DNA from 3 places in the Propionispora vibrioides genome. Region 2 is predicted to be linked to each of the others. Evidence: riboswitches for the same ligand, from Rfam matches in the RefSeq annotation. Region 2 holds a riboswitch; each other region holds the start of a gene.

Region 1 (7,373 bases), on a different contig from region 2:
AAAGAAGCTGCAGCAAGCATCTCCTTTGGCCTTCAGTTTTTCTGATCAGCCTACCATCCAAACCAACTTGTTACTTACATGATAGTACCAATGACAGGCAATGTCAAGATTTTTTTGCCATTAGGTAACCACTGATTAATTCACCCTGCGCGTCCTGACGGATCTTTTTCCGCCTGGCTGCGGCAGCAAAACCTTGCAATAGGGGCCGCTATTCCTGCGGTTTTACTTCCTTGCCAGTCGAAAAAATCTCTCGCCAGCCCGACAGGTTCATTTAATCAGCGGTTACCTAGTGCTCCATTTCTTCCGGCCATTATCCTTCATTATGCAACGCCTGCTGCAAATCCTCAATTAGATCTTCCACGTCCTCAATCCCTACGGAAAACCGCAAAAGACAATCGGAAACCCCCAGCCGGTCCCGAACCTCGGGCGGCACATCGGCGTGTGTCTGAACAGCCGGGAAGGTAATCAAAGATTCCACGCCGCCCAGACTTTCGGCGAACTGAATCAGCCGGACCCGGGACAGCACCTGTGGAACCAGCGAAGGACAGGCCACATCAAAAGAAAGCATGCCACCATAGCCAGAAGCCTGGGCATCCTGAATGGCTTTGCCCGGATGGTCTTCCAGGCCAGGATAATAGACTTGTTTGACCTGTGGCTGGGTTTGCAGCCATTTAGCAATGGTAAGCGCATTGGCACTGTGTTTTTCCATACGCAAAGCCAGCGTTTTAATGCCCCGCAGCAGCAGCCAGCTATCCTGCGGTCCCAGAATGCTGCCGGTCGAGTTCTGGATGAACCGTATCCGTTCCCCCAGCTCCGCAGTGCGGGCAACGACGGCACCACAAACGGTATCATTGTGGCCTGACAAATATTTTGTCCCACTGTGGATGACAAGGTCCGCGCCTAAAAGTAAGGGCTGTTGGAAATAGGGGGATAAGAAAGTATTATCCACAATCGTATGAATATCACGCTGCGCCGCCATACAGGCAATCGCTTTGATATCGGCAATTTTCATCAGCGGATTGGTCGGTGTTTCAATTAAAATGGCCGCCGTATTTTTCTGAATTGACTCCTGGACTTCTGTCAGGTTGCTGCTGTCAATGAAGCTCACCGTAAAACCCAGATTGGCGAAAATCTGGTCCAACACGCGATAGGTACCGCCATAACAATCTTCGGTAACGATAAAATGACTGCCCGGTTTATATAACAATAATACCGCCGTCACAGCGGCCATGCCTGATGCAAAGACATAGCCGGCAGCACCGCCTTCCAGATCTGTAATAGCCTTCTCAACCGCTTCCCTGGTTGGATTCTGGGAACGGGAATAATCATAGCCGGTGCTTTCCCCTAACGCCGGATGCCGAAAGGTGGCATTTTGATAAATTGGTGTGCTGATCGCACCGGTGCGCGGGTCGGACCCTACGCCGCAATGAACTATTTTTGTACTCAGTTTCATAATATCCCCCATTTAACTAAAATCGTAACTAAGACTGGTTTCAGGGCCGAGCCCCCGGTGCCCGGGCTGTTTGTTTGCCCTGTTGGGCAACCGGTAGAATTATACAGTATGCTGGCGGCCGGATTACGTTTTTTCCGGCTAAACAGACCTGTTTTTATTATCCCTTCCGGCATAATAAAAACCCCTCTCCGCAGAAAGGGGTTTTACTGTTATAAAATACCCTTCCCTCATCTTCCAGGAAATCATTCCTGCTGGAGTTAGCACCACTGCATTGCTGCCGGTTGCCGGGTGTCATCGGGCCAGTCCCTCGACCACTCTAAATAAGAGAATTTAAAGTTATGTAGATGTATATTGTTTTTCATTCTACCTCAGAAGCAAATCACTGTCAAGAGGTTATGCCTCCATTTCCCGCCCGGGTACCAGCACCACTTTTATGGCTTGTCCCTGTTTGATCACCGCATAAGCCTTATCCCATTCAGCGAGCGTAAATTGATGGGAAACCAGTTCCTGCGTTTTTATGGCTCCTTCATTAATCAATTGAAGGGATGGTTCCCAGTCAAACGGATTCTGGCTGCGGCTGCCAATAATCCTCAGTTCCTTTTGAATGATCTTGTCAAAGTCGGCCGGCAGCTCAGCTGTGGGAAAAACTCCGGCCTGCACGTAAGTTCCCTGCTTGCGCAAAAGCTCCAGTCCCGTAGCCACCGAAGGCGGCGCCCCGGTGCACTCAAACACGATATCCGCGCCATAGCCTGCCGTCGCGCCGGCCACAAGCTGCCGCAGATCCTGCTGCTCAATATCCACGGCCTGCGTTATTCCTACCTCCCGCGCTTTTTCCAACCTGACCTTATCCTGCGGCAAACCGGCGATAATCACCTGAGCGCCAAACCGGCGGGCCATTTGCGCCGTCAGCAGGCCGATCGGGCCTGGCCCCAGCACCACCGCCACATCACCCGGCTGCACGCCGGCTTTGGTGGCAATATGATGGGCGCAGGCCACCGCCTCAGTCATCGATGCAGCCAAAAAGCTAACCTTCTCCGGCAGCTTATGAACGCTTGCCGCCCGGATCACCAGATATTCGGCAAACGCGCCGTCTACCTGGGTACCAATCCCCTGGCGCCGGCTGCACAGGTTATACTGTTTTGTTTGGCAATACCGGCATTCACCACAGGCTGCTGCTGTTGTTTCCGCCGTCACCCGGTCACCCACCTGAAAACCGGCAACTCCTGCGCCGAGAGCGCTGATTTCCCCGGAAAATTCGTGTCCCAGCGCTACCGGCACGGCTACTTTGTATTTCCCCTCATAAGTATGTAAATCAGTGCCACAGATGGCGGCGTACGCCACCTTGATTTTTACCTGCCCCGGACCGGGCTCCGGTTCCTGTTTATCCACTACCTGTAAATGGCCATAGCCGGTTTCCCGTTTTACCAATGCTCTCACCCATACCACTCCCTTAATCCGCTATGAATGTAAAAATAAAAAAAGGCCAGGACAATCCCACTAGGATTATCGCAGCCTTCAGTAGCTCTGATCAGCAAACGCATTCTTTTTACTTACCATTATAAAGTCTGAAGAGATTTTGTCAAGAAAAACTCCTTGCTGGCACCGCCAGACTATGGGTGCGCAACTTGTTGCTCCAAACATTTTTATAATTGACGATCCTGTAAAAATAGTATATGATCAAACCATACTTTAAAAGAAAATAATCCCTGCCTATATGGTTAACCGTTCAATGGAAACCGGAGATCATACGCTGTGCGTATGGTCTTTTTTGTTGTACAGGAAGCCGGATTCAAGAGCGGTTTTCTGCAGTAACACAAACATAAATGGAGGAATGAAGATGAGTGTTAACTTAACAAGTCCGGCCGTCGAACTCCGGGAATCGCGTCTGCATACGATCACCGGCTACGAAGGCGATGCCGCCCGTTTAATCAGTTGCCGCGACCTGCCCAACCGGGAGAGAAGCTTTACCCAGTGCGGTTCCTGCGGCGCCGATCAGGTTATGAACCTGTTGAGTCAGATCCAGGATGCCGCTGTCGTTGAACATGGCCCTGCCGGCTGCGCCAGCGACATTCCCTTTCGCAATGGTGTTTTCCGTATGGGAAACCGGCGCTTAGGCTATCACGTGCATAATATCAAATATATCAATACCAACCTGAATGAAAATGATACCATTTACGGCGGCGAGGCCAAACTGGATCAGGCGGTCCGGGAAGCGTACCGCCGCTTTCAGCCTAAAGCCATTTTTGTCACTACCACCTGCGCTTCGGCTATTATCGGCGATGATGTTCCCGGTATTTGCGACGCCCTGGAGGAAGAGCTCGGCATCCCGGTCATTGCCACCTTATGCGAAGGCTTCCGCACCAACATCTGGGCCACCGGCTTCGATTCGGCCAATCATAGCATTCTGCGCAAAATTGTTAAACCGGCCAGACAGAAACAGGCCGATTTGATTAACGTCATTAGCTTCGAGCACCATTTTTTGTATCAGAGTGTGTTTGAACAGCTGGGGTTACGCGCCAATCATATTGTGCCGTTATCCACGATTGAACAATTGGAACATATTTCCGAGGCCGCCGCTACTGTCCAATACTGTGAAACCTTAGGCAGCTATCTGGCGGCCGGCTTGGAGGAATATTTCGGAGTTCCCGAGGTCAAAGCCCCCGCCCCCTTTGGTCTGAAAGCTTCGGATGAACTGCTGCGGGAAATCGGCCGTCTTTTTAACAAAGAAGCAGCAGCGGAAAAAGTCATTGCCAACGAACGGGCCAACATTGCCCGGGATCTGGAACGGCTCAGAAACCGCCTGACCGGCAAAAAAGTTTATATCGCGGCCGGTGGTCCGCTCGCTTACAGCATTATTGCCCTGGTTAAGGACCTCGGTATGGAGGTCGTTGGCACTTCAGTATGGCACCATGATCAAACCTACGATAACGATGATGACCGGATCAACTTTCTCAATTTTGCCGTCAAAACATACGGAAATTTTCATGTAGGTGTTTGCAATAAACAAGCCTTTGAGGTAACCAATGCCATCAATAAGTACCAGCCCGATATTGCCATCACCCGCCATATTGAAACCGTATGGGCCGCCAAACTAGGAATTCCCTCCATCTTTGCCGGCAACCAACCGACAGAAATGCTGTATGACGGGTTGATCCGTTTCGGCCAGACCATTGATGATGCCATTTCCAATCCGGCGTACATCAAAAACGTAGCCAAGCATAGTAAACTTCCCTATACCGATTGGTGGCTCAACCAAAATACCTACTCTTTCTTAAGGAGCGAATGATATGACTGGAATCTTACAAGGACCGCGCCACGGCTGTGCCTTAGGTGCATTTCAAAGCGTTGTCGCCATTGAGCGGGCCATTCCCATCCTGCATGCCGGCCCCGGCTGTGGCTCCAAGCTGCACCGCGGCTTATCCCGGGCCGGCGGTCAGCAGGGTACCGGCTACGCCGGGGCCGATGCCATGCCCTGCACCAATATGATTGAAAAAGACGTTGTTTTTGGCGGTACCGATAAATTGCGGGACGTCATCTCCGGAACCTTACAGATTATGGACGGTGATTTTTTCGTTGTCCTGACCGGCTGCACCGCCGACATTATCGGCGACGATGTCAGCAGCATTGTCAGCGAATTTACGCAGCAAAACATTCCCATCGTCCATGTTGAGACAGCAGGCTTTAAAGGAGACGGTTACAAAGGCCACGAGCTGCTGCTGGAGGCGATTATCAACCAGTACTTAAAACCGGTAGAGCAAACAGAACCCAGCCTGGTCAACGTATTTGCCAGCGTACCGCGCCATGATCCCTTTTGGGAGGGCGATTTGCATGAGTTGAGGCAGCTCTTGGCGGGTATCGGTCTTAAAGCGAATATTTTGTTCGGCTACAACAGCGGCGGCCGCCAAGCGCTTGATGCCATCCCCGCTGCCCAGTTCAATCTGGTGGTTTCCCCCTACATCGGACTGAAAGCGGCCCAATTGCTGCAGGAAAAATTCGGCACCCCGTTTCTTCATTATCCGGTGCTGCCTGTGGGTGGCACGGAAACCTCCCGCTTTTTACGCACCGTAGCCGAATTTGCCGGAACAGCATCGCCGGCAACGGAAGCGTTTATTAAAGAGCAGGAAGCTGAATTTTATCATTACATTATCCGGGCGGCCGATGTACTAACCGAGTACCAGCTTAATCAGCCCAAACGGTTTTATAATATCAACGATACTTCCTATGCCCTGGCGTTCAGCAGATTCCTGGTAAATGAACTGGGCTATTTCCCGCTCCACCAGTTTGTAACCGAAGAGGTGCCGGAAGAATATCAGGAAACCATCAAACAATATTTTCAGGACCTGGCGCCGGGTATTTCCTCGGATATTACCATTACACAAGACAGTGGCGTCATTGAAGACCATATCCGTTCCACCCGCCATCTGACCACACCGCTGTTTCTCGCTTCCTGCTGGGAACTGGACGTAGCCAGAGATGCTAAAGGTATTCACCTTAGCGTCGGGCTGCCGGTTATCGACCGGTTAGTACTGCATCGCACCTATGCAGGGTACCGCGGCGGTTTGAACCTGGTCGAGGATATCTATTCCCGCTTGCTGGGCAAGCACCGCGAATAATTCCTAGAAATATAACCTAAAGCAGCGCCGTTAGTTTCCTTATCGGAAAACTAACGGCGCTGCTTTAATCTATCCTCATATTTTTATCAATCGCTTCCCCTGTTTCAATAGCCACTTGCTTGCCTTACGGCGAATTTTTATCATGGGTTGCCAAAAATCAGCGGTTCCCTAAAAAAGATTGCCTCCGGCGTCAAAAGCCAGCTCGGCTGGTTCCTCTTCCGCCGCAAAACGGCTGTCACCGCGCAGTTCTTCATACAAGGCGGCTGAAACGTACAGTGTATCCAAGGCGGCGGTATTTTTTATGCGGGCCACTTTAAGACGCGGAACTGAAATTCCTCCGGCCCCTTGAATAGCCGCCTGTATCGCCAGCCGGTCATTGGCCAGCACCATCGGAATTTTAGCGGCGGCACGAAATCCTGACTGCAAGGCCTGTTGGTAGGTCTGTTCAAAGTTGAATTTGCCGAACGCCCGGGCGGTCGTATAATCGGCAAAGCCAAGACCCATTCCGTTGCCCCGGGAGGCCTCCCCAATATCCAGCACGGCAATGCTTCCCACCCGCCTGCCGGCTGCGTTTGGGTTGGTACCGACAATGCCGGTGTCCAGCCCGTTATCACTGACATGGCTGCCAATTTCATCTACCACCAGCACATCCAAACCGGACAGGTGCAGCCGGGGCATTAGCCGTTTGGCCGCCTGTTGCAACGCATCCTCCTGCTGGTGCAAATTGCGGCTGTGCAAAACTTTGATATAGGCCGGTTGGTTGTAGGCATTTTCCACGACCGCCAGGCCAAACAGGAAATTAGCCTGTTGCAAAGCCATATGGCTGAATTCGTCAATATTTTGCCATCCACCACCATGGCCATAATGACGTCCGGCGACTGCGCCAAGCTGTTTTCCCAGCCCCATGGCAATGATTTTCATTAAACCGCCTTCCCGGCCGCCAAAAAGACAAGCATTGGGTCTTACCAGATTAATGACAATAATGCCATCGGCTTCATACGCGTAGCGGTCCATGAAAACGGGAATGCCGCTTGGAGACTCCCCGATAAATACGCTTTCCTGCGTGGAACGAACGGGAGCGCCTACGGTGTTTTCGTCAATTCCCAGACTGTGCAGTTTGCGTTTTTGCCCTTCCGCCGTTGCCGCTTCGTCACTACTCAGCGCCGACACAATAAAAGGCTCAGCCCCTGCGGCACGCAACTGGCGGACCAGTATGCGGACAAGATCCGGTAATTGCCGGATTTCCCGCGTGCCGACAGCAATCGCAATCCGCTGTCCGATGGTCAGGCGGTTCAATACTTCCGATT
Region 2 (7,373 bases):
CTCCACAGTAACCTTGGCATAACGTTCCACTTCGCCAAATACCCCGGGAATACTTAAACAGCCTTCAGTGCCAACCTCCAGATCCTCGTGACTGATAATAACCGGATTGATCAGTTCGACCAAACCTTCGCCAATGTCGACAATAATAACTCTGAGTGATATGCCCACCTGCGGCGCTGCCAGGCCAACCCCATCGGCCGAATACATGGTATCCGCCATATTATCCAGCAATTGTTTAATCTTACGATCTATTTTAACAACCGGTTCCGCATGTTGTTTCAACACTTCGTCGCCGGCTTTTTTTATATCCAATATTGCCATGATGCATCCTCCCCATTTTATTGACTTTAACTGTCCATATTATGTCCAAATTCTAACACAAAAGTTTACGAAAATCTATGAGTTACCTAATGACTTTCCAGGTTTCGCCTCTTACAGTATATTCAAGGGTTCAATATCCAGCAGGACATCACTGCGGCTATTCAGCTTTAGTGCCACTATCTGAGACTTTATATTAGTCAGTTCCTTCGATTTTATTAAAATATTAACGCGGTAGGAATTGTTAATTTTCGCAATAGGCGCAGCAAAAGGTCCTATAATTTCTGTTTGGCGGTCATGCTGCAGTTCTTTTCCCAATTGCCGGACAATCTGCTCAGCCTGACTGCGGGCCTGGTTTTCATCAGAAGAGTAGACGGTAAGTTTGAGCAACTCGCTAAAAGGTGGATACTGCAGGCTTTTTCTGGCCTCAATCTCCTGCCTGTAAAAAACTTCGTAATTATGGGACGAACTGGCCATAATGGCATAATGCTCCGGATTATACGTTTGAATAACCACCTGCCCGGCTTTATCGCCCCGGCCGGCGCGTCCTGCGGCTTGGGTCAGCAGGGAAAAGGTTCGTTCGGCGGAGCGAAAGTCAGGCAAATTCAAAGCTGAATCGGCTGATATAATGCCCACGGCAGTCACGTTTTTTATGTCGTGACCTTTGGCAACCATTTGTGTTCCTAATAAGATATCATATTCTCCCCGTGAGAATGACGCTATAATCCGGTCATGAGCCATTTTTCTGCTGGTAGAATCCTGATCCATACGGATGACCCGGGCCTGAGGAAAGATTTTCCCCAGTTCTTCCTCCAGTTTTTGGGTGCCTGTGCCAAAATAGCGGATATACCGGCTTGCACAGACAGGACAAATATCCGGTGCCGGACAGCTAGCCTGGCAGTAATGGCAGCGCAGCATATTGCTGGAATTATGATATACCATGGAAACGCTGCAGTGCTTGCATTTTATGATATGGCCGCATTCACGGCATAAGACAAAGGTCGCATAACCCCGGCGGTTGAGCAAAATAATAGCCTGTTCCTGCCGGCGCAGCGTATCGGCCAACAATTGCTGCAACGGTGCTGAAATGACACTGCGTCGTCCCTGGGCTAATTCCTCCCGCATGTCGACAATCCGTACATCCGGTAAGAGAGAATGATCGATTCTCTTATCCAGGGTAAGCAATACGTGCCTGCCCTGCTGAGCTGCGTAATAGGTTTCCAACGAAGGTGTCGCGCTGCCTAACAGCAGCACAGCTCCTTCCAATTCAGTCCGTTTAGCGGCCACTTGCCGGGTATGATAATGGGGCTGCTCTTCCTGCTTGTAAGTAAATTCGTGTTCTTCATCAATGACGATAATACCTAAACGGGTTACCGGGGAGAAGACTGCCGACCGGGCGCCAATCACAATACCGGCGCTTTCCTCTTGCAGACGCTGCCAGGCGTCATGCCGTTCCCCGATTGACAGCTTACTGTGCATTACCACCACATCTTCACCAAACCGCTCCTTAAACCGAGACACGATTTGGCTGGTCAAAGCAATCTCCGGCACCAGGACAATCGCCTGGCGATCTTGTTGCCGCACCGCGGCAACAGCTTCAATATATACTTGGGTTTTACCGCTTCCGGTGATTCCATGCAGCAAAAAAGAACGATATTGCTGCTCATCAATAGCAGGTATGATATGGTCAATGGTTTGCTGTTGCTCCGGTGTCAAACGGACAGTCTGCTGCCGGCGTCCCATGCCGGCATAGCTGTTGCGCAGCACCTGGTGCTTCACATTTTTCACCAGTCCGGCTTTTACCAGACGGTTAACCGTATCACGGGTAATCTGCCATGTACTTAGGTCACTATATTTTACTTCTTCTTTTTGCAGCAATAGAGCCAATAAGCGTTTTTGCGCCGGCTTACCGGCTAGCGTTTCCAGATAAGTCTCGGCCTCTTCCGGGGGAATTGCTAACCGTACACTGGTTGTAAACTGGGGCACCGCCCTCTTTTTCGCCGTCGTAGTGCGGACAATTAATTTATTAGCTAATAAATCGTTCAGTGCGGCCTCCGTATAATCACCGAAGATTTTTTTCAACTTTGACAGGACCACCTGTTCATGTGTTTTCAGATAGTCATAGACCGCTTGCGGCTGAAGCGGCAAGCGGGACAGTATTTGTTCCACGACCGCTTGCTCCAGGTCGGGAGTTATGCCGAACTGCTTTTCACTTTTTATGCCGGTTTTTCCCGGAATGAAAAGACGCATAGCCTCGGCTAAGGTACAAAGATAATGCTCGCTGATCCACTTGGCTGTTTGCAGCATGCTGTCACTAAACCAAGCTTGGCTGTCCAATACATCAATAATCGGTTTTACTTCATATTCAGACGAGGTTTCCTCTGACAGAGCGACAATAAAGCCTTCATAGGTTCTGCTCCCGAAAGGCACTACCACCCGCCAGCCGATATCAAGAAAATGCAACGTTTCCGGAATCGCATAGGAAAAAACTTTATCTATATTGCGGGCAGGTAAATTAACACACACTTGAGCTATGCGATTCATCAGTATCCCTTTCATACAAAGAGAGGACTTTACCAAGTCCTCTCCGAGATTTTAAAGCAGGCATATTTTCTATCGTGGTGATACTCTGATTCTTACAGACAGTTGCCGACCTACTGAGTTATCTGAGCAGCCTGGCGTAAAACTGCTGCCTTATCCGTCCGTTCCCAGGGTAAGTCAACATCGGTACGGCCAAAATGACCGTAAGCCGCCGTTTGGCGATAAATTGGCCGGCGTAAATCCAGGGTATTAATAATTCCTGCCGGACGAAGGTCAAAGTGTTTTTCAATCAATTTGACAATAACAGTCTCATCGATCTTAGCCGTGCCGAAGGTTTCCACCATAATAGAGACCGGATGGGCAATACCAATAGCATAAGCCAATTGAATTTCGCACTTATCGGCCAAACCGGCTGCCACCACATTTTTGGCTACATAGCGGGCTGCATACGCCGCGGAACGGTCTACCTTCGTGGGGTCCTTACCGGAAAAAGCGCCGCCGCCATGACGGGCCATCCCGCCGTAAGTATCAACGATGATCTTCCGTCCGGTTAAACCGGCGTCACCCTGGGGTCCGCCTACCACGAAACGGCCTGTCGGATTGATATAATATTTTGTTTCCCCATCCAGCAGATGATCGGGAACGATTGGTCTAATAACCTTTTCCAAAACATCCCGTTCAATCGTGGCGCCATCCACTTCCGGGCCATGTTGTGTAGAAATAACGATAGTGTCCACCCGCACCGGCTTACCATCTTCATATTCCACAGTAACCTGGGTTTTCCCATCAGGACGCAGATAATCGACTTCCCCGCTCTTACGGATGTCGGTTAACCTTTTGGCCAGTTTATGAGCTAAGGAAATCGGAAGAGGCATATATTCTTCCGTTTCGTTGGTTGCATAACCAAACATCATGCCCTGATCGCCGGCACCAATGGCATCAATATTGTCCATTTCACCTTTCTTTGCCTCCAGCGCCTTATCTACACCTAAAGCTATGTCCGGCGACTGTTCGTCGATGGATATGGATACACCGCAGGTATCTCCGTCAAACCCAAATTTGGCACGGGTATAACCAATATCTTTAATTGCTTCGCGGACAATCTTAGGAATCTCCACATAACATTTGGTTGTAATTTCACCGGCCACATGGACCTGCCCGGTAGTAACCAGCGTTTCACAGGCAACTCTCGCCGTCGGGTCCTGGGCAATAATCGCATCCAGAATACTGTCGGAAATCTGATCGGCAATCTTATCCGGATGTCCTTCCGTTACCGACTCTGACGTAAACAATACACGCTTTCCCATGCTAATACCTCCTTATAACAAACCAATAAAAAAACTCTCCAAAACGGGAGAGTAGCTACGTCACTCCCATCTTGTGTAAAACACAGGATTTGGCACCTTTTTAGTCTAGCTAACGGTTGCCGCAGTTTCATCGGGCCAGTCCCTCAACCTGCTCTTGATGAGTAAATCATATGTATTTTCAACAAAATAATTTTAAAATAGAAAAATAGAAAAAGCAACTATTTTTTTACTATTTGCTGAATTTTATCGAAAATGACATCGGCCAACTCCCGTTTCGTCATTTGAGCGATTTCCTCAATCCGTCCGTCCCGGTACAAAAGCTTCACGATATTCGTGTCTGCATTAAAGCCTGCGCCGGCCTGGGTAACATCGTTGGCAACAATCATATCCAGATTCTTTCTCATAAGTTTGTCGCCGGCATGCTCTAGCAGCGACTCCGTCTCAGCAGCAAAACCGATCAGAATCTGCTGGTTTTTACGTTGTCCCAGTTCCAATAAAATATCAGGATTTTTTTCCAGGACTAAAGTAAGCGTATCGCCGGCTTTTTTTATCTTTTGCAGCGCCACCTGCTGAGGTTTATAATCAGCTACAGCCGCCGCTTTAATAACAATATCCGCCACCTGGTACTCAGCCAAAACAGCCTGACGCATTTCTGCCGCCGTCTCCACAGGCACATAGGCTACACCCTCAGGCGGCTTCAATTTAGTGGGACCGGATATCAATGTCACTTGCGCGCCCCGTGCTTTTGCCGCTTCGGCCAGAGCATATCCCATTTTACCGCTGGAGCGATTACCGATATAGCGTACAGGATCTAAGGGTTCTCTGGTTCCTCCTGCCGTAACGATGACCTTTCTCCCGACCAAATCATTTTTTTCAACCGGATTTGCCGGGTTGGCAAGCTGCTTTTTCATAAAATCAACAATATAATCGACAATACAGGCCGGCTCAGGCAGCCTGCCCTGGCCTTCTACGCCGCAGGCCAGCATGCCGCTGGCCGGTTCGATAAAGGAATAGCCCAAAGCCGTAAGCTTGGCTATATTTTGCTGAACCAAAGGATTGTTGTACATATTGGTGTTCATAGCAGGTGCCATGATCACCGGCGCTTGCGTAGCCATAATGGTGGTAGAAAGCATATCATCCGCAATCCCATTGGCTACCTTGCCGATGATGTTCGCCGTGGCGGGCGCCACTACAAATAAATCAGCCGTGCTGGCTAACGCAATGTGTTCTACATTCCAGTGCTTGACTTCACTCCATAGATCAACAGCCACAGGGTTGCCGCTCAATTCCCGGAAGGTTAAGGGAGTCACAAACTCAGTGGCCGCTTTTGTCATGATCACATAGACGGTGGCACCGGCCTTTTTCAAACGGCTTACCAATTCAACGGCTTTATAGGCGGCTATACCTCCGCTCACTCCCACTACTATGTTTTTCCCGTCAATCATGGAGTGCCTCCTATTTTATGCCTGTTTTTGTTCTCTCATAGGAAATCTTGTCACTTGCGACTTCTTCCAGAGCAATGGTCACTTGTTTGTTGGATTTGCTGTCAACTAAAGCGTCTTCGCCGTCCATAATTTCACGGGCCCGTTTAGCCGCCAGCACCACCAGAGTGTATTTACTATCCACTTTACCTACCAAAACATCAAGTGAAGGATGAATCATCAGGTTTTCCCTCCGTTAGTATATTTACGATTCAGCTGTTTTACAGCAACACACGTCGTTAACCAACAGTGTATTGCGCTTTGCATTGCACTTTTCCGCCGTGATAATGGCGGAAATCTTGCGAACAGCTTCTTCTACCAAATCATTTACTACCACATAGTTATAGTGCTGCGCACAGTCAATCTCAAATGTGGCGCAACTGAGCCTGGTTTTTATCGACTCCAGGCTATCGGTCCCCCGTTTATAAATACGGTTGGCCAATTCATTCAGGGAAGGAGGTATGATGTAAATAAAAACTCCTTCCGGAAATTTATTTTTTATCTGCATAGCGCCCTGCGTATCAATCTCCAAAATAACATCCTTACCGTCGTTTAAAAGTTCCATAACATATTGGCGGGGCGTTCCGTAACAATTGCCATATACGTTGGCCCATTCCAGCAAATCATCCTTCGCTATCATTTCCTGAAACTCTTCCTGTGAAACAAACCAGTAGTTTGTACCGTGGACTTCTCCTGCGCGTGCCGCTCTCGTCGTCGCCGATACGGAATAATGCAAATTGGGATAGCTACGCAACAACTCTTTGCAAATTGTCCCTTTACCCGCTCCGGACGGACCGGATAAAACAATTAAGATTCCTTGCTGCGTCATAAAAAAGCTCCTTTCAACGTATATCTATTCTGCACTTTCGTCGCTGGTATCTTTGCTGGCCAGACGGTGGGCTACCGTTTCCGGCTGAACCGCCGACAAAATAACATGGTCGCTGTCCGCAATGATAACCGCCCGGGTACGGCGTCCGTAAGTAGCGTCAATCAGCATACCCCTGTCACGTGCTTCCTGGATGATACGTTTGATAGGAGCCGACTCGGGGCTTACAATGGACACAATCCGGTTAGCAGACACGATATTACCGAAGCCAATATTAATAAGTTTAATTTCCATAAGTTTAAATCCTCCTAAAATTATTTGTAATAAAGTTTTACTCTATATTTTGTATTTGTTCCCGAATCTTCTCGATTTCGCTCTTTACATCCACCACGATATTGGCAACACAGTAATCATTCGCTTTAGAAGCAATGGTGTTGGTTTCCCGGTTGATCTCCTGCACAATAAAATCAAGTTTTCTGCCCACGGGCTCCTCAACGAGCAAGGTCTGTTGAAACTGGGACAAATGGCTTTTTAACCGAACCAGTTCCTCAGTAAAATTAATCCGTTCCGCAACCAGAGCTACCTCTTGCAAAATACGGGCCTCGTCCAACCCCACATTCAGCGTTGCCAGGGTATCCCTCATCCGGTTCAGCAATTTTTCACGGTATTCCACCATGATTTGCGGCGCCCGCTCTTCAATCGCCGCAATAAATCCCGACAGTTTTTCTATTCTGGCAGTCAAATCCTGAGCTATATTGGAGCCTTCCGCCATACGCATCGTCAGCAAATTCCGGCTGGCTATATCCAAAGCCTGGGATAATTTCTCCCACAATAAGAGAGCATCTTCTTCAATGTCCTCCACGCGAATCACATCGGGGTACTTCGCTATGTGATACACGT
Region 3 (7,373 bases), on a different contig from region 2:
TCGTGCAGCAAAGCGCAGCGAATCAACCGGTGTATGTCAATCGCCAGCCGGCCGGAAAAACTAAGCGCCGTATAGGTTACATTCAGTGCATGCCGCTGTTCGGCCATGCTCATGCCCCAAAATAATTCCTGCTCACCGGGTCGCAAATAACGGTTTGCAAATTCTTCCTCATGTCTGTTTATGCTGGCGGTAAGAGCCGAAATCACTTGTTTCACCCGTGAAAACATGACAGTCTGCTCCCTTAGGCTAAATATAGATAAGTTCTTTACAGCTTTTAGCTTTTTGGCTGGCAGCAGCTTCCTGACGTGACTGCGGGAATAGGGCCAGTTCGACGGACTGCCCCTGCATTCTTAATTCAGAAGCCTTTTGAATAGCCTCCGTCAGTTTGCCGGTTTCCCAGCCCACATACCACTCACGAAAATCAGCGTCCAGTGAAATACCCTGCCGTTCCAATGCCAGCAATACCCGCTCTATTCCTAAGGCAAAGCCGGTGGATGGGCAGTCAACACCGAAGGAAGACACCATATTATCGTAGCGTCCGCCACCGCATAGCGGAAATCCCAGTCCGGGCGTATAGCCTTCAAATACCATGCCGGTATAGTATTCAAAATCCCGGATGATCCCTAAATCAAAATTGACATACTGCTCCACACCGTACCCTTTCAGCAGGCAGTAAATATCGGACAGGTTGTCTAGAGCGGCCCGGCTGACCGGATTCTTAACCATCGCGTAGGCTTGGTCCAGCAATTCTTCTTTGCCGTACAACAGCGGAATCTGCCGCAGCAAAGCCTGAACGTCAGAGCTTAGTCCGCTGGCCGTCAGAATTTCTCCCAGGCCGACCACATTACGATTTACCATACATTGCTTGACCTTTTGGCGCTGTTCGGCGGTCAGGCGGCTTTCTTCCATGATTCCGTTGATAAATTCCACCTGGCCAATATTAACCTGAAAGGTTTGCAAACCGGGATCCTTCATTGCCTGTACAGCCAAAGCAATAATTTCTGCGTCGGCCGCCGGTCCCGGAACGCCCAGCAGTTCTACTCCGGCCTGATAGAATTCACATTGCCGTCCGGCCTGCGCCTGCTCATAGCGAAATACATTGGTTAAATAGAATAAGCGGAGCGGCAAACTGTTTTCTTTAAGCCGGGTAGATGCCACCCTGGCAATGGGAGTAGTCATATCCGGGCGTAGCGCCAGAATGTGATTCTTTTTATCAAAAAACTTGAACATATTCTGCGTCATCTGCTCGTCACTGCCGGCAGACAAAGTTTCCAGATATTCAAAAGTGGGTGTGACCACCTCATCATAGCCCCACTTGGCAAATAATCCGGCCAGCGAACCTTCCACAATCCGTTTATATTTTGCTTCCCGCGGCAAAAAATCTCTGGTGCCGTAAGGAATTTGCGGTACAAATTCATTTGTCTTCATTAAATGGTTACACTCCGTTTCAACATAAATTCAATAAAAACTTACTCTTTTCCCTTTTCGTCAAGCCGCGAAAGAACAATGCCATATCCGTCGGCGCCGTAATTCAGGCAGCGTTTCACGCGGCTGATGGTTGCCGTACTGGCGCCTGTTCTTGCCACAATATCATCATAGGTCGACCCCAACTGCAACATCCGGGCAACCTCCAAGCGCTGCGCTAGAGACTTAAGTTCCCCAATGGTGGAAACATCTTCAAAAAACTGATAACACTCCTCTTCATCCTGCAACAGTAAAATAGCCTGAAACAGTTGATCAATCAACGGATCCTTTAGTTTAGGATTCACCGGCATGGCTAGTGTCACTCCTTATTTTTCCATACTGTATATCAATATATTATATATTCGTGCAGCTAAATAGATTTCCTTCTTTATTCCTTTTTTTCTTTACTCTGTGAAAACTTTATTAAAATGTCCGTTTAAGAAAGATATTATCCAAACAATCTTCTTGACACATACAAAAAACCATGATAGGATTTAAAAAATGAATGATATTATTTATCATCTAGAGTTGGCTGAGGGACTGGCCCAATGAAGCCGCGGCAACCATCCGGAAGGAACGGTGCCAATTCCTACAGGATTTTATCCTGGCAGATGAGAGAAGCCCAAGAGTATGTGCTGGTCTCTTCGCTGCGAAGAGATCTTTTTATTTGCGCGAAAGGAAGGAGCCCCATTGATTAGTTTAAACGGGATTGAAAAAGTATACCACAGTCAGTCCGGCCAAATTCATGCTTTACGAGGCATTAACCTGGAAGTCAAGGCTGGTGAAATTTTCGGAGTAATCGGTAAAAGCGGCGCCGGCAAAAGTACGCTGATCCGCTGCATCAACCGTCTAGAGCAGCCTACGGCCGGAACAGTGATCGTCGACGGTCAGGACATCACAAAGCTAACGGAAAACGAACTCAGGGAATCACGAAAAAAAATCGGCATGATTTTTCAGCATTTTAATTTACTCTCCTCCCGCACGGTTTTTGACAACATCGCTTTCCCCCTTGAATTGGCCGGCTACGCCAAACAGGATATTGAGGATACGGTAGTCCGTCTCTTAAAATTGGTCGGGTTATCGGACAAACGCGATCAATACCCTTCACAGTTAAGCGGCGGTCAAAAACAACGGGTAGGTATCGCCCGGGCTTTGGCCAACCGCCCCAAGGTATTACTTTGCGACGAGGCCACTTCGGCCCTTGACCCGCAAACTACCAAGTCCATTTTGGAATTATTAAAGGACATTAACCGGGAGCTTAAATTAACCATCGTCCTCATAACCCACGAAATGCATGTTATCAAAGAAATCTGCGACCAGGTGGCAGTTATGGAAAATGGTTTGATTATCGAGCAAGGACCTATTTTGGATATCTTTACCCAGCCCCAGGCAGCCATTACCCAGGAATTTATCGGCACCATCATGAATCACGATTTGCCGGATCATTTTAAAGATATGCCCCTTTCGCGGACACCGCTTCCCGACAGTAAACTGTTGCTGCGTCTTTCGTTTATTGGCGATGCTGCCGGCGAGCCAATCATTGCCGGGATGATCCGGCGCTTTGATATCGATGTAAGCATTCTTTACGGAAATATGGATCATATCAGAAATGTCTCCTTCGGTACATTAATTGTTGAATTATCAGGCAACCAGGATGCTATCCATAGGGCGCTTGAATATACCAAGGCACACGAAGTGGGAAGCGAGGTGATCGGCTATGTCCCAAGACATGCTTATGCTGCTGTTTGAAGCCCTGCTTGACACAACCTATATGGTTGCTGTTTCCACATTGATTTCCACCCTGCTCGGTATACCGCTTGGTGTTATCCTGGTTGTTACCGATAAGCGAGGCATCCTGGAAAGTCTGTACATCAACCGTGTTTTAGGCAGTATTGTAAACGCAGCCCGTTCTACTCCCTTTATCATTTTAATGGTGGCCATCATTCCCTTAACCCGCTTATTAACAGGCACCTCTATCGGCACCAATGCAGCTATCGTTCCATTAAGTCTGGCGGCCATTCCCTTTGTCGGCCGGGTTGTGGAGTCGGCTCTGAAAGAGGTTGATTACGGGGTGGTTGAAGCCGCGCAGGCCATGGGAGCCTCTCCATTTGAAATCATCCGCAAAGTATTGATACCGGAATCGCTTCCTTCTATTATATTAGGGATCACCTTAACCATCATCAACTTGATCGGTTACTCGGCCATGGCCGGTGCGATCGGCGGCGGCGGTCTGGGCGATTTGGCAATCCGCTATGGTTATCAGCGGTTCCGCGCCGATATTATGCTGGCCACGGTAGCCATTCTAATTGCTCAGGTCCAAATCGTTCAATCCTGCGGTGACTATCTGGCCCGCAGAGTAAACAAAAGGTAAGTGCTATTCGTTTTCCAAGCAAGACCATATATCTATTATTTTTTAGGAGGATTCATTATGAAAAAACTGGTTTTACTCATGGTTTCCCTATTAGCATTGACGGTTCTTTTCGCTGGCTGCGGCAGTAATGATAAAAAAGAACCCAATGCCACTGCTGCCAAAACGGTGTTAAAGGTAGCAGCTACCCCCGTACCGCATGCTGAAATTCTGCAGGTGGTTAAACCCATACTGGCAAAAGAAGGCATCGACCTTCAAATTGTGGAAATGAACGACTATGTCCGTCCGAACATTGCCGTTGCCGAGAAAGAACTGGACGCCAATTTCTTTCAACATACGCCTTATCTGAACAAATTTGCCGCAGAGCATAATTTGCAATTAAGCAATATTGCCGGCGTACATATTGAACCGATGGGCATCTACTCCAAAAAAGTAAAAGCGCTGACCGAAGTTGCCGCTGGCTCGCAGGTAGCGATTCCCAACGACCCCACCAATGGTGGCCGGGCACTGGTTTTATTGGAAAAAGCCGGTCTGCTGAAACTGAAACAGGGAGTCGGCATTAACGCAACTGTAGGCGATATTGTTGAAAATCCTAAAAATCTAAAAGTAACCGAGCTGGAAGCGCCTCAACTGCCCCGCGCTTTGGACGATGTAGCCATTGCCGTCATCAATACCAACTATGCTTTGGAAGCAAAGCTGGTGCCGACCAAAGACGCTCTGTTTATTGAACAGAATGACTCGCCGTTTGTCAACATTTTAGTAGTTCGCAAAGGTGATGAGAATCGTCCGGAAATTCAGAAACTGGCCAAAGCCTTAACGTCTGATGAAGTGAAGAAATTCATCAACGACAAATATCAGGGAGCTGTTGTTCCCGCCTTCTAGGACTTGTTAAACCGTATACGTAAAAGACAACCCGGAGAAATTCTCCGGGTTGTCTTTTTGCTTAGCCCCAGGAAACGAAGAGGGAAAGTCTCCGCCAACAAGACGGAGCACTTTCCCTCTTTCTTATCCCGCTCTTTATAAGGTTTTCGGACGCTTCCGCCGGAATAGCCGCAAAAAAAGATTCCGCAGCGAAGCAAGAAAAGAGTGTTTTTCAAAAAACAGAAAAATGATGGGAATGCCGATTAAGGTGAAGAAAGTTGAGGAAGCCAGACCACCAATAACTACCCAGGCCATACTGACCCGTGTCTCCGCGCCGGCGGTTACGGCCAGAGCGGTGGGCAGCATCCCGGTAATCATCGTCAGCGTAGTCATAAAGATTGGCTTTAAACGGGTCTTGCCGGCTTCAATAATGGCATCCTGTGCTTTCATACCCCGTTCCATCAACGTCAGCGTATAATCTAAGAGCAACGTACCGTTTTTGGCTACCACGCCATCCATAACCAGAATACCGATCAAGGAGTATAAATTAATGGTATTGCGGGTAATTGCCAAAAAGAGTAGCGATCCGATCAAGCCAAAGGGCAGTGAAAACATACGGATAAAGGATGTAGACAGCGATTCGTACAATGTGGAAAGCAGCATATATACCAAAATGAGCGATAATCCCAGGGCCTGCGCCATTTCACCAAAGGTGGTGTTCATATTGTCCGCCTGCCCGGTGAAACGGTAGGTTACATTAGTTCCCAAATCCTCCGGCTTTATGTTTTTGCTGATATCGTTTAGCACTTCCTGCAACGGACGATCTGTGACATTAGCCGCTATGTTAATTGATTCCTGTTTATCTACCCGTCGCAGCATGACCGGACCAACGCCATCCTGCAGGCGAGCCACATCGCTCAGCTTCACTAAACCGTTGCCGGCTTTTACCGGTATGGAACTTATATCGGAAGCCTTAAAACCTTCGCTATATTTAAGGCGTACATAAATATCCGTATCCTGTCCATCATTAGTCGGATCATTGGCATAATAACCGGCTAACGTTCCGGCCACCGCGCCGGAAAATACATTGTTGACTTCATTAACCGTAGTATTAAAGAATTTCAGCCGTTCCCGGTCCACCGTCAGCCTTAGTTCAGGCATGCCTTCGCTATAGGAGCTACGGACATCCTTAACGCCAGGTACCTTGGCAATAATATCCTGTATCCGGTAGGAGGCTTTGATAATATTATCTAAATTAGCTCCCCGGATTTCAATCTGCACCGGTGAATTATTGGGGCCGCCGCCCCCGGTACCGGTACCGCCGGAGACACCGGCGACAGAGGACTGTGTTTCACTAACCTGTGCCGAGGCTTGCGGGAAGTTTTCCTTGAGAAAACGGCGTACTTGCTCGGTCACCTGCCAAACGCTTAAACTTCGCTCTTTCCGGTCAACCATTTGCACACTGACACTGCCGTAATTGCCGGCAGGAGTGCCTACACTGGATAGGTAATAGCTAACTTCCGGAATGGTCGTGAGGTATTCTTCTATTTTTCTTACTTCCCCGTTTGTCTGATCGATGTTTTGTCCTACGGGAAACTGAATAAAAATCCGGAAACTGCCTTCATCGGTTTTAGGCATATATTCAGAACCGATCACGCCCAAAGGAACGAGAGAAACTGCAGCGATAAAACAAACGGTAATAGCACTGATGATTTTAACCGGATTGATCAGACTCCACCGCAATATTCTTTCATATTTTTCAATGGCTCCCTGCTCCAAGCGGTTCATAAAATCCCAAAGCCGTCCCTGCGGTTCCTTGAGACCATTCTTAAAGAATTTTGAGGCCAGCATGGGAGTTAAGGTAAATGACACCATGAGTGAACACAGGGTAGCAAAGACAATGGTCAGACCAAACTGCCGGAAAAACTGCCCGGTCATGCCGGTCATAAAAGCGACCGGCATAAACACAACTACGTCGCACAATGTAATCGCCAGGGCCGCCATGCCAATCTCATTCCGCCCATCTTCCGCCGCCGTCTTGGCATCCTTGCCCATTTTCAAATGGCGATGGATATTCTCCAGCACGACGATCGAATCATCGACCAAGGTACCGATACATAACGACATGCCCATCAGTGACATCATGTTGAAAGTAAAGCCGGCCATATACATAACAAAAAAGGTAGAGATCAAAGACGTGGGAATAGCGATTAAAACAGCAATCGATGAACGCCAGCCCCGCAGGAAAAGATACAGCACCAGTCCAGTCGTAATCAGCCCTTCAATCAGCGCCTCCAGCGTATTATGCAGGGAATCCTCGACATATTGAGCGGCATCGGTAATGACCACAAACTGATAATCCGGGTACTCGGCCCGCAGACTTTCCAGCTGCGCCTTAGCCGCCTTGGCCGTATCCACCAGATTGGCATCGCTATTTTTGTAAACTGTCATAGATACAACATCCTGTCCGTTAGTCCGGGCATAGCGGGTAACCCGCTGGTCCTGCTCCCTAACTGTGGCAAGATCGGTCAACGGAATATTAACACCGTTCGTATTGGTAACATGAATACCGCCTAATTCCTCTGGCGAAGCATATTGAGCAAGCAGGCGTACATTGGTTTCCTTTTTATCGTCAAACACTGAACCGGCCGGCGTCAGGACATTTTCCTGCTGAATCCGG

What was found. A riboswitch is a leader RNA that binds a small molecule or an ion and turns the genes downstream of it on or off. The one in region 2 is predicted to bind S-adenosylmethionine.
Region 1: it holds a riboswitch for S-adenosylmethionine, as region 2 does, so the genes downstream of both, BMW43_RS12955 (trans-sulfuration enzyme family protein) here and metK (methionine adenosyltransferase) in region 2, are expected to answer to the same signal.
Region 3: it holds a riboswitch for S-adenosylmethionine, as region 2 does, so the genes downstream of both, BMW43_RS07050 (methionine ABC transporter ATP-binding protein) here and metK (methionine adenosyltransferase) in region 2, are expected to answer to the same signal.

The regions. Positions count from the first base shown of each region.
Region 1 is NZ_FODY01000016.1:20,765-28,137, forward strand. Features, by position in the region: gene BMW43_RS12955 (trans-sulfuration enzyme family protein) at 311-1,453, opposite strand; SAM riboswitch class I at 1,678-1,780, opposite strand; gene BMW43_RS12960 (zinc-binding dehydrogenase) at 1,847-2,890, opposite strand; gene BMW43_RS12965 (nitrogenase component 1) at 3,291-4,739, shown strand; gene BMW43_RS12970 (nitrogenase component 1) at 4,741-6,066, shown strand; gene BMW43_RS12975 (lactate racemase domain-containing protein) at 6,235-7,373, opposite strand, start outside.
Region 2 is NZ_FODY01000001.1:144,459-151,831, forward strand. Features, by position in the region: gene def (peptide deformylase) at 1-321, opposite strand, end outside; gene priA (primosomal protein N') at 433-2,862, opposite strand; gene metK (methionine adenosyltransferase) at 2,973-4,166, opposite strand; SAM riboswitch class I at 4,230-4,330, opposite strand; gene coaBC (bifunctional phosphopantothenoylcysteine decarboxylase/phosphopantothenate--cysteine ligase CoaBC) at 4,385-5,611, opposite strand; gene rpoZ (DNA-directed RNA polymerase subunit omega) at 5,622-5,828, opposite strand; gene gmk (guanylate kinase) at 5,853-6,476, opposite strand; gene remA (extracellular matrix/biofilm regulator RemA) at 6,501-6,767, opposite strand; gene BMW43_RS00835 (YicC/YloC family endoribonuclease) at 6,805-7,373, opposite strand, start outside.
Region 3 is NZ_FODY01000006.1:83,801-91,173, forward strand. Features, by position in the region: gene BMW43_RS07035 (HDIG domain-containing metalloprotein) at 1-227, opposite strand, end outside; gene hisZ (ATP phosphoribosyltransferase regulatory subunit) at 247-1,428, opposite strand; gene BMW43_RS07045 (YerC/YecD family TrpR-related protein) at 1,470-1,775, opposite strand; SAM riboswitch class I at 1,980-2,082, shown strand; gene BMW43_RS07050 (methionine ABC transporter ATP-binding protein) at 2,155-3,213, shown strand; gene BMW43_RS07055 (methionine ABC transporter permease) at 3,182-3,835, shown strand; gene BMW43_RS07060 (MetQ/NlpA family ABC transporter substrate-binding protein) at 3,893-4,714, shown strand; gene BMW43_RS07065 (efflux RND transporter permease subunit) at 4,850-7,373, opposite strand, start outside.